2 regions of the Pelosinus baikalensis genome follow, and region 2 is predicted to be linked to the other one. Evidence: riboswitches for the same ligand, from Rfam matches in the RefSeq annotation. Region 2 holds a riboswitch; the other holds the start of a gene.

Region 1 (5,185 bases), on a different contig from region 2:
ATTATTTTCCTGAAATTGCAGCCGTTGTGCATGAGTGTAAATTTAATACTTGCCTACATTTAAAAGAGCCTCAGTGTGCTGTAAAGCAGTTAGTGACAGAGGGGCGTATTCAGGAGCAACGCTATCATTCCTATACTGAAATATTGGCAGAAATTCAAGATAAGAAGAAAGGATTTTAAATAGTATGATTAAAATTTCACCATCGATTCTTTCAGCCGATTTCTCGAAATTAGCTGAAGATATAAAACTAGTAGAGGCAGCAGGTGCTGATATGTTGCACATCGACATAATGGATGGTCATTTTGTGCCGAATCTTACTTTTGGGCCACCTGTTGTAGCTGCGATTCGTAAGGTTACTACATTGTTATTTGATGTACATTTAATGGTTAATAATCCTCAAGATTTCATTGAACCCTTTGCTAAAGCAGGAGCCGATCTTTTAACAATCCATGTTGAAACAGCTCCACACTTGCATAGAATCTTGCAATGTGTTCGAGAACTAGGGCTAAAAACGGGAGTGTCCCTTAATCCGGCAACACCGCTATCATCAATCGAAGAAGTACTTGGAGAAGTGGATATGGTCTTATTAATGACTGTAAATCCGGGATTTGGCGGTCAAAAATTTATCCCTAGTATGATTCATAAAATAGCGAAACTAAAAAAAATGATTGATGAACGTAATCTGAAGGTCGATATACAAGTTGATGGAGGCATAAATCCAGTAACGGCTAGAGAAGTTGTAGCTGCAGGTGCCAATATTTTAGTAGCAGGTTCTGCGATATATCAGGCAGATGACATAAAAAAAGCGATTTGTGAAATTAGAGGGACTTGATTATTTCCCTTAATGCTGGTAACATATACAGTAATTGAATAAGTAAGCCTTTGGGGCAAGGTGAAAAAGAGCGATCTTTTAACTCCTTACCGGCGGTGATTAGCCCGCGAGCCGTATGGCTGATCCGGTGGAATTCCGGAGCCGACAGTATAGTCTGGATGGAAAAAGGTGATGATTTAAGTCTTATATAAGGCTTAATCAATGTTGCATTCTAATGTTCTATGAGGCTGTTAAAAAGTTTTTTTAAACTTTTTTAACAGCTTAATTTTTTTGGAGGGTCAATTATGGATGAAAAGTATATGGGGCAGGCATTAGCTTTAGCTCAGTATGCTAAAGGTCGTACCAGTCCCAATCCTATGGTTGGAGCGGTGATTGTTCGTGATGGGCGAGTGGTTGGCGAAGGATGGCATAGAAAGGCTGGTACGCCCCATGCTGAAATTAATGCATTGCAGCAAGCTGGAGATTTAGCCTATAATGCCAGTATCTATGTTACATTAGAGCCTTGCTCTCATCATGGCAGAACAGGACCATGTGTGGAAGCTTTAATTGCAGCTGGTATTAAAAAAGTAATTATTGCCATGACAGATCCTAACCCCTTAGTAGCCGGGCAAGGTATTTCTAAGTTACGTGAGGCTGGGATTGAAGTAATAGAAGGTGTCTTGGCAAAGGAAGCAGCAAAGCTAAATGAAACGTTTATAAAATGGATTTCTACGAAAAAGCCTTTTGTACTTTTGAAAAGTGCCATGTCTTTAGATGGGAAAATTGCTTCTTATACAGGACATTCTAAGTGGATCACAGGGGTAGAATCACGAATTTATGTTCATCAATTACGAGATACTTATGATGCTATCTTAGTCGGGATTGGTACAGTGCTCGCTGATAACCCCACTTTAACTACTCGTCTGGCGTATCAGGGGAAAAATCCTATTCGTGTGGTCGTTGACAGTATGGCACGCACACCAATTCATTCTAATGTCGTTACGGATGGATTAGCGCGAACCATGATTGCTGTTACTGATAAAGCACCTCAAGAAAAAATTGATGCTCTTAGAGCTTATGGTGTGGAAGTAATCGAGTGTGAGAAAACGACGGCTGGTGTGAATTTGTCTCATTTATTTAAGATATTAGGTGAGCAGCAAATTACGAGTACTTTGATTGAGGGTGGAGCTGCCATCAATGCTTCTGTTCTAGAAGATAATTTGGTTGATAAAATCAATTGGTTTATTGCTCCTAAAATAATTGGTGGTGTGGATGCTCCAGGTCCAGTTGGCGGAAAAGGGATAGCTGATGTAAATGACGCCAAAGGATTTGAAGATATACATATGGAAGCAATTGGAGAAGATATATTAATTAGCGCATATCTGCGTAACCGGGAGGGACGAGATGTTTACCGGACTTGTGGAAGAATTAGGTAAAGTCAAAGCCATTGCACGTGGTGTAAAATCTGTGCGTTTAACGGTAGCGGCAAATAAGGTCTTACAAGATGTTAAATTAGGCGATAGTATTGCTGTTAATGGAACTTGTCTTACGGTAGTTGAATATGATGCATATTACTTTACGGCTGATGTTATGCCAGAAACAGTGGATAGTACAGCCCTGGCAAGTTTACAAATTGGTTCTAAGGTAAATCTTGAGAGAACGCTTAGTATTGGTGATCGCTTTGGCGGTCATATTGTAAGCGGGCATATTGATGGTATTGGAATCATTCGAACTAAAGATAATAATGATAATGCCGTAATTGTTAAAATAGAGGCTGGTTCCGAGGTTATGCGCTATATTGTAAAAAAAGGTTCTATTGCAATTGATGGTATCAGTCTCACTATCGTAGATTATGGACAGGATTGGTTTAGTGTATCATTAATACCTCATAGCGCTTCTGCCACTACATTAGGATTTAAGAAAACGGGGGATGTCGTAAATCTAGAAGTGGATGTTATTGGAAAATATGTAGAGAAGCTGCTAAATTTAGACTCGGCTCAACAACAATCTAAAACTTCTGCTATTAACATGAATTTTCTAGAGAAAAATGGGTTTACACTATAAATTGGAGGAATGAACATGAAATTTAATACGATTGAAGAAGCAATTGAAGACATTAAAAATGGTAAAATCATCGTGGTAGTTGATGATGATGATAGAGAAAATGAGGGCGACTTATTAATGGCTGCTGATAAAGTGACTCCTGAGGCTATTAATTTTATGGCGACTCATGGACGTGGGCTTATTTGTATGCCAGTTATTGGTTCTAAATTGGACGAACTGGGTATTGGTGCGATGGTATGTGACAATACGGATCCAAATTGTACTGCTTTTACAGTATCGGTTGATGCACATACTGTGACAACAGGTATTTCAGCCCATGAAAGAGCAGAAACGATTAGGGCTATGTTAGACCCCAATGCTCTCCCAGAACATTTTAGAAGACCAGGTCATATTTTCCCATTGCGGTATGTAGAAGGCGGGGTCTTAAGACGTGCAGGGCATACGGAAGCCGCAGTTGACTTACCAAAGTTAGCTGGATGTTACCCTGCAGGTGTAATTTGCGAAATTATGAATGATGATGGCAGAATGGCTAGAGTTCCAGACCTACTGGAATTTGTTGCGAAACATAATCTGAAGATCATTTCCATTGCAGAATTAATTAAGTATCGGAAGGCTAATGAATCATTTATCATACGCGGTGCAGAAACAAAAATGCCAACTAAATATGGCGATTTTCAATTAGTTGCTTATGAGAGCAAATTAGATAATCAATGTCATGTTGCTTTAGTGAAAGGTGAAGTGGCAGGTAAAGAAAATGTACTAGTGCGCATACATTCAGAATGCTTAACGGGTGATGTATTAGGATCACTGCGCTGTGATTGCGGCGAACAACTAGATAATGCATTAAAACGTATTAGTCAGGAAGACGCAGGGGTCCTGGTTTATATGCGCCAAGAAGGTCGTGGAATTGGTCTTGCCAATAAAATTCGTGCTTATGCATTGCAGGATCAGGGTAAGGATACAGTAGAAGCAAATGAAATATTGGGTTTTGCACCTGATCTCAGAGATTATGGGATTGGAGCTCAAATATTAGTCGATTTAGGGTTAACAAGTATTAAGCTGCTTACGAATAATCCTAAAAAAAGAGCAGGTTTAGAAGGTTATGGATTAACGATTACGGAAAGAGTACCTGTGGAAATTAAAGCGAATAAATTCAATCAACGTTACTTATCTGTTAAAAAAGTAAAGTTAGGGCATTTACTTAAACAATATGGGGAGGAATAAGAATATGGTAAAATTTATTGAAGGACAATTAGTAGCTGAAGGATTAAAAATTGGTGTTGTAGTGGCGAGATTCAATGAGTTTATAAACAGTAAGCTGTTAGATGGAGCTTTAGATGGTCTTAAAAGACATGGTGTAAAGGAAGAGGATATCGAAGTTGCTTGGGTACCTGGTGCATTTGAAATACCTTTAGTAGCACAGAAAATGGCTAACAGCAATAAATATCAAGCTGTGATATGCTTAGGTACTGTTATAAGAGGAAGTACTAGTCATTATGATTATGTTTGTGCAGAAGTATCTAAAGGAGTAGCTCACGTTGGTATGGCTACAGGTGTTCCTACTATCTTTGGTGTTCTTACCACAGAAAGCATTGAACAAGCAATCGAAAGAGCAGGTACGAAAGCAGGGAATAAAGGTTTTGAGTCTGCAGTAACCGCTATTGAAATGGCTAATTTATTAAGGCAAATATAATAAAAGTAAAATATTTCCAGGGAAATGGTGAGTGATTACATGAATATTGGTATTATCAGTGATACTCATGGTTGTGCAAAAACATGGGAAACAATTTATGATAAATATTTTACACAGTGTGATTTTATTATTCATGCTGGAGATATACTATATCATGGTCCACGAAATGATATTCCGGCAGAATACAATCCTAAGCAATTAGCAAATGTACTGAATGATTGTCCTATTCCCATTATAGCAGCGTGTGGTAATTGCGATGCTGAGGTGGATAGCATGGTATTAAATATGCCCATACAGTCACCCTACACTTATACGATGGTAGATGGCTTACGTATTATTGCTACGCATGGACATAATCTTACAGATGATGCTAAGAAGGAAATGGCAATCAAGTTTAAGGCCAATTTATTTATCACAGGGCATACTCATGTAGCAGTACTGGAAAAAAATAATAACATTGTGTATTTGAATCCAGGATCGCCAGCGATGTCCAAGAGAGCCGATGGACTTGGTACATTTGCTAGGTTAGCAGGAGATACTATTGAGGTTTTAGATGCTATGAGTGGGCAAGTTTTAATGTCAGAAAGGTTATAAAGGGGGGGGGAAATCATGGGGGA
Region 2 (5,185 bases):
TCTTCTATGCTCGCAGCTTGTTCCTGATCAATTGTACCTTTCTCTAAGGCAATCTTCAGAGTATACATCCCAAGCTCCCGATATAGACTCTTATCTCTTTCATTTTCCAAAGCCTTCAAGTGCGCCTTTACCGTAATACCATCTCCACGACTAATTGGGCCAGTCAGCCCTTGGACCACTCCCATTTCCTTTATGTTCTGCAGGGTTCCTTCCAGCAACGGCAATAATGCGGCTAAAGCTTCCTCAGAAGATAAACCAAATTTTCCACACAGCCGACTTGCCCAGTGCATCAAGGAAACCGTGTAGTTCGATACAATGCAAGCAGCCCCATGATAAAAAGACTTATCTGTATCTAAAATATGAAAACTTATTCCTCCTAGATCATTCACAATTTTTTCAGCTTGCTGTATGACCTGAACCTGTCCGCTTAAAGCAAAATATATGCCCGCTAACCTTTCACTAGTATGCTCTTTATTTGCAAAGGATTGCAGCGGATGCATACAGCCAATCCACGCTCCTTGCTCTTTTGCTGGCATGAGTACTTCCGCTGGCAGACATCCTGAAGTATGAAGCACCATTTGCCCTCTTTTAAAACCATTCTCTCTGGCTATTTGTGCTGCAACTTCCCCAATACAACGATCAGGTGTTGTAATGAATAGTATCTCAGCATCTTGCATCAAATCGGCTGCTTTTACTCTCGCGTCTACTCCCAATTCCCTAGCCAGCTGACTTGCTGATTCTAGAGTATTACTGACAATTCCAGATAATTGATACCCCCTATCAAATAATCCTCGTGCCAACACACTACCCACTTTTCCAGCTCCAACAATACCTACTTTCGGCTTTTGTACGTTCATATTTCCTCCATTTACCTAGCAGCATACTCTCTTTAATAGCCGTGATCAGGCAAAGATGAGACTTTCCAAGAGACTACTTGGCAGCCAAAGGAAAAGAAAATATAAAAAAGCCTTCCGGAGCTTGTCCGAAAGGCATACTTTTCCCATGCAACCTCCCGTCTCAGTCCATTAAAAGATCTAAGCGGCTATAATTCGATATGAAACTGTGGAATACTATAGCAACAAGTTCTTTTTACAGTATGGTTCATAACTGATACCACCTAAAGAACACTTCGCCATTTTAACTACAAAACGATAATATCATAAACCATAATAAAAACACAAGGATTTTATATGACAAACTCATTACTTTTAACTTATATGATTATGTTTTATTGACAAGTATACATAACTGAAAATCTTCGAATAAGATATACAAACGATCGAACCTACTATAAAATATATTTAGGAGGTGTTCTTATGAACGAAATAACAGGAGAACAAAAACTCTTAGCTATTTTAGCCCATATATCCTATTTCCTAGGAGGATTGGGCTTTATTATTGCACCATTAGTCATCTTCTTATTAAAAAAAGACGACGCTTTCGTCTTTCATCATGCCAAACAGGCTCTCGTTGCCCATTTGAGCATACTGGCTGCATCCTTCATTGTTAGTTCCTTATGCATATTAATAATTGGTGTCTTTCTGCTTCCTATCGTAGGTCTTTTGTGGCTTATTCTGCTCGTAACATCTATTATTGCAGCAAGTAAAGCTTTTTATGGCGAATCCTATCAATACCCTTTTATCCAAAAACTGCTCAATAAACTCTAGATCTTTCATTTTATACTAGGAGGAACTACATGCGTTATAAAATTTATCAGTATCTTTCTGTTGGTATTGGCTGCCTGGTAAGCGCTGTTGCGATCAATAGTTTTCTCGTACCTCACCACTTGTTAAGCGGCGGAGTAAGCGGGTTAGCCATTATCTTTTATTATCTAGCTGGCTGGCCTATTGGTCTGCAAATCTTTGCAATGAATCTCCCCCTCTTCTATGCTGCTTATCGGTTCATTGGAAAAGAATATTTTTTAAAGACCATTTATGGAGCGGTACTTTATTCCTTCTTCGTAGATGCAACGGGCTACTTGTCAAATTTTATGGTCGTGGATGATCCGATCCTCTCTGCCATTACTGGCGGTATTGTTACAGGCATTGGCTCAGGTCTTATATTTAAGGCCAATGGCAGCGGCGGAGGGCTTGATGTCGTTTCCAGCATCCTCAAAAAATACTATTCTTTGAATGTAGGTATTGCCTCTTTTTCGGTTAACTGTGTGATTATGGTGATTGCTGCCATTCTCTTCGGCATTAAACTTGCCATATTAACCCTTATTTCCATGTTCATTGCAGCCAATATTACGGATAATGTGGTGGGAGGATTTAACCGTAAGAAAACCGTATATATCGTCTCTTATAAAACCGATGAGATTATTAAAGTCATTTTGAAAGAGGTAGGGCGAGGCGCAACGATCCTCCATGGAGAAGGTGCCTTTACCCGCCAAGAAAAACAAGTGATTTTTGTAGTCGTAAGTTTGACCCAAATTGGTCAGATTAAACTTCTCATCCAAGATGTAGATCCCAACGCCTTTATGATCGTTCAAGATGCTGTAGAAGTTCTAGGGAGAGGCTTCACACTGCCTGGATACAAGCAACTATAAAAACGAATTGAAATGAACCGCAGAGGCGCAGAGAACACAGAGAAAAAATAATTAATAGCGTTAGAAAATGCCCCTCAGCGCACTCTGCGTCTCTGCGGTTTAATCATTTTTTCCCTGCGCCACAAAGCTACGTCAAAAGGCTATCTATACTGACAGAGTAGCCTTTTAGTATTCTTTTATTCGATGGCCAAAGCCATGCTTATCTTTCGCATAATACAGGGAAAAGCTTCTTGTAAATCATCAATGTAAGAAGAGACATGGCAATTCCTTTTATCATATTAAAGGGTGCAATCCCCAGGGCAATGAAGGATTTTAAATCAACAATCTGGGGATTTGCGATTGTTCCTAAATTAATAATTTGCTCTAAGGGAAAATGCAGCACAGCTTGATATAAAGGCAACAGAATAAAATAATTCAGCAAAGACGCTGAAAACATCATAGAGAGGGTTCCAATAAGGAGAGAAACCACAGCCCCCGTAGGGCTCTTATGGCGCCGATACAAATAGCTCGCCGGCAGAATAAAAGCCACTCCCACCAAGAAATTAGCAATCTCCCCAATTCCCATTGTCTGCGTATTCGCAGCATGTAATACGTTTTTAATTAATTCAATAGCAACCCCTGCCATAGGTCCAAGTACAAACGCTCCAATAATCGCAGGCAATTCACTGGCATCTAATTTTAAAAAACTAGGCATCATCGGCAACGGCACTTCAAAAAACATCAAGATTACAGCAATTGCTGATAAAATCCCAATTTTAGTAATATATCGCGTATTAGCAGAAATCATATCCAATCCCCCTATAAAAGTAATCGTTAAAATCAACTTATACAAATAAGAAAAATGCTACGCATCCTTTAAAACAGATAAAACATAATCGAACCACAAAGACGCAAAGGACACAAAGGGTTTTATTTATATTTTTTTGTGCACTCCTTTGTGTGTCGCATCAGCGACATTGTGCCTTTGTGGTTCATAAAATCTCATTTTTTTCCACCTATTAAACTATATTTTCTCTACTTATCAAAAAAAATCCCCGAAATGTCTTCGGGGATTTAATCACTACATGCAAACACATCTTTAATGTCGGCTTACTAAGCCCCATACACGGATGTATCTCCAGAAAGTTAAACTTTCCGTTATACATACAATGTGCTGCTTTCTCTTCTTACATCCAGACTATACTGTCGGCTTTGGAATTACACCAAATCTGCCTTACGGCTCGTGGGCTTGCAGAATCTGCTTACCACCGGTCGGGAATTTAACCCTGCCCTGAAGATATTTCAATTTATTTAATTTTAGCCCCAGAGATAATCATTATCACCGAGTGATGATGATGGATTCATTGTAGCAAATTTGCTGCCTCTTTGCAAGTTAAAAAGTAATACGAAAAACGTGACTCATCTTTTCTTACTCTTTCTTACACCATTATTTAATAAAATCCCACAGCAACATCATATTCAATGCGGAAACAATAAGGCCGATACACCATAGCACGATTTGCTGTAAGCCTGTATTTGCATATTTTCCCATGACCTTTGTGGATGATGTCAAATAAATCTGCAAGAATATCGTCCAAGGCAATTGAATGCTAAGAAACATTTGGGAATATACCAGCCCCTGAAACGGGCTTTCGATAAAAAAGATGACCACAACTGCCAGACCATAGGTAATCGCTACTCCCATCCAAGAGTGACGGTCCTTAATATCATAGGGTTCTCTAAAGATTCCTGCAAAGATACTACCACCAGCCATACCTGCAGTAACGGTGGAAGAAATGCCTGCAAATAAAAGAGCGATCGCAAAAACAACCGCTGCAGCGTTCCCCAGTAAAGGCCGCAACATAAATTCTGCTTGCTCTAATTCATCAACAGATACCTGATTGCTAAAAAATACGGCAGCAGCAACCAATATCATAGCACTATTAATGGCCCAGCCAATACACATAGAAAATAAAGTATCTGCAAACTCATACTTTAACTGACGCTTGATCACAGCATCATCTTCTAAATTCCATTGCCTGCTTTGAATTACTTCAGAGTGCAAAAACAAATTATGAGGCATGACCACTGCCCCAAGTACACTCATGACTACTAACATGGCTCCATCCGGAATAACAGGTGTTACCCATCCAATAGCGGCTTCGGACCACTCAATATTGACTAAACTTAGTTCAAATAAGAAAGCTACACCAATGATAGAAACAAAACCCATAATCCATTTTTCCAGTCTTTTATAGGAATTCGCCCATAACATCAAGCCGCAGCCTATGCCTGTTAATAAGGCTCCAATTTTCAGAGGAACATGAAATAGCATATGTAAGGCAATGGCAGCACCTAATATTTCAGCCATACCAGTGGCCACTGCCGCCGTTATTGCCGAAAACAATACCGTTCTTGATACTAAGGGCCGCAGATATTCAGTAGCTGCTTCCGATAAGCATCGCCCCGTAACAATTCCTAAATGAGCTACATTATGCTGCAAGACGATTAACATAATGGTAGATAAGGTTACCATCCAAAGCAATTTATAACCATATTCTGCCCCTGCAGCTAAATTGGCGGCCCAATTCCCAGGATCAATAAATCCGACGGTTACCAGTATCCCTGGTCCAATATATCGTAATATCTCCCTGGCCC

Evidence for each region. A riboswitch is a leader RNA that binds a small molecule or an ion and turns the genes downstream of it on or off. The one in region 2 is predicted to bind FMN.
Region 1: linked by a shared signal. The riboswitch ahead of ribD (bifunctional diaminohydroxyphosphoribosylaminopyrimidine deaminase/5-amino-6-(5-phosphoribosylamino)uracil reductase RibD) and the one ahead of LMF89_RS00400 (ECF transporter S component) in region 2 are both predicted to bind FMN.

The regions. Positions count from the first base shown of each region.
Region 1 is NZ_JAJHJB010000006.1:132,942-138,126, forward strand. It holds gene rsgA (ribosome small subunit-dependent GTPase A) at 1-179, shown strand, start outside; gene rpe (ribulose-phosphate 3-epimerase) at 185-832, shown strand; FMN riboswitch at 875-1,006, shown strand; gene ribD (bifunctional diaminohydroxyphosphoribosylaminopyrimidine deaminase/5-amino-6-(5-phosphoribosylamino)uracil reductase RibD) at 1,117-2,247, shown strand; gene LMF89_RS06755 (riboflavin synthase) at 2,216-2,875, shown strand; gene LMF89_RS06760 (bifunctional 3,4-dihydroxy-2-butanone-4-phosphate synthase/GTP cyclohydrolase II) at 2,891-4,099, shown strand; gene ribH (6,7-dimethyl-8-ribityllumazine synthase) at 4,104-4,568, shown strand; gene yfcE (phosphodiesterase) at 4,608-5,162, shown strand; gene hslO (Hsp33 family molecular chaperone HslO) at 5,178-5,185, shown strand, end outside.
Region 2 is NZ_JAJHJB010000001.1:93,161-98,345, forward strand. It holds gene LMF89_RS00385 (Rossmann-like and DUF2520 domain-containing protein) at 1-857, opposite strand, end outside; gene LMF89_RS00390 (DUF4870 domain-containing protein) at 1,317-1,667, shown strand; gene LMF89_RS00395 (YitT family protein) at 1,697-2,548, shown strand; gene LMF89_RS00400 (ECF transporter S component) at 2,748-3,335, opposite strand; FMN riboswitch at 3,705-3,830, opposite strand; gene LMF89_RS00405 (Nramp family divalent metal transporter) at 3,975-5,185, opposite strand, start outside.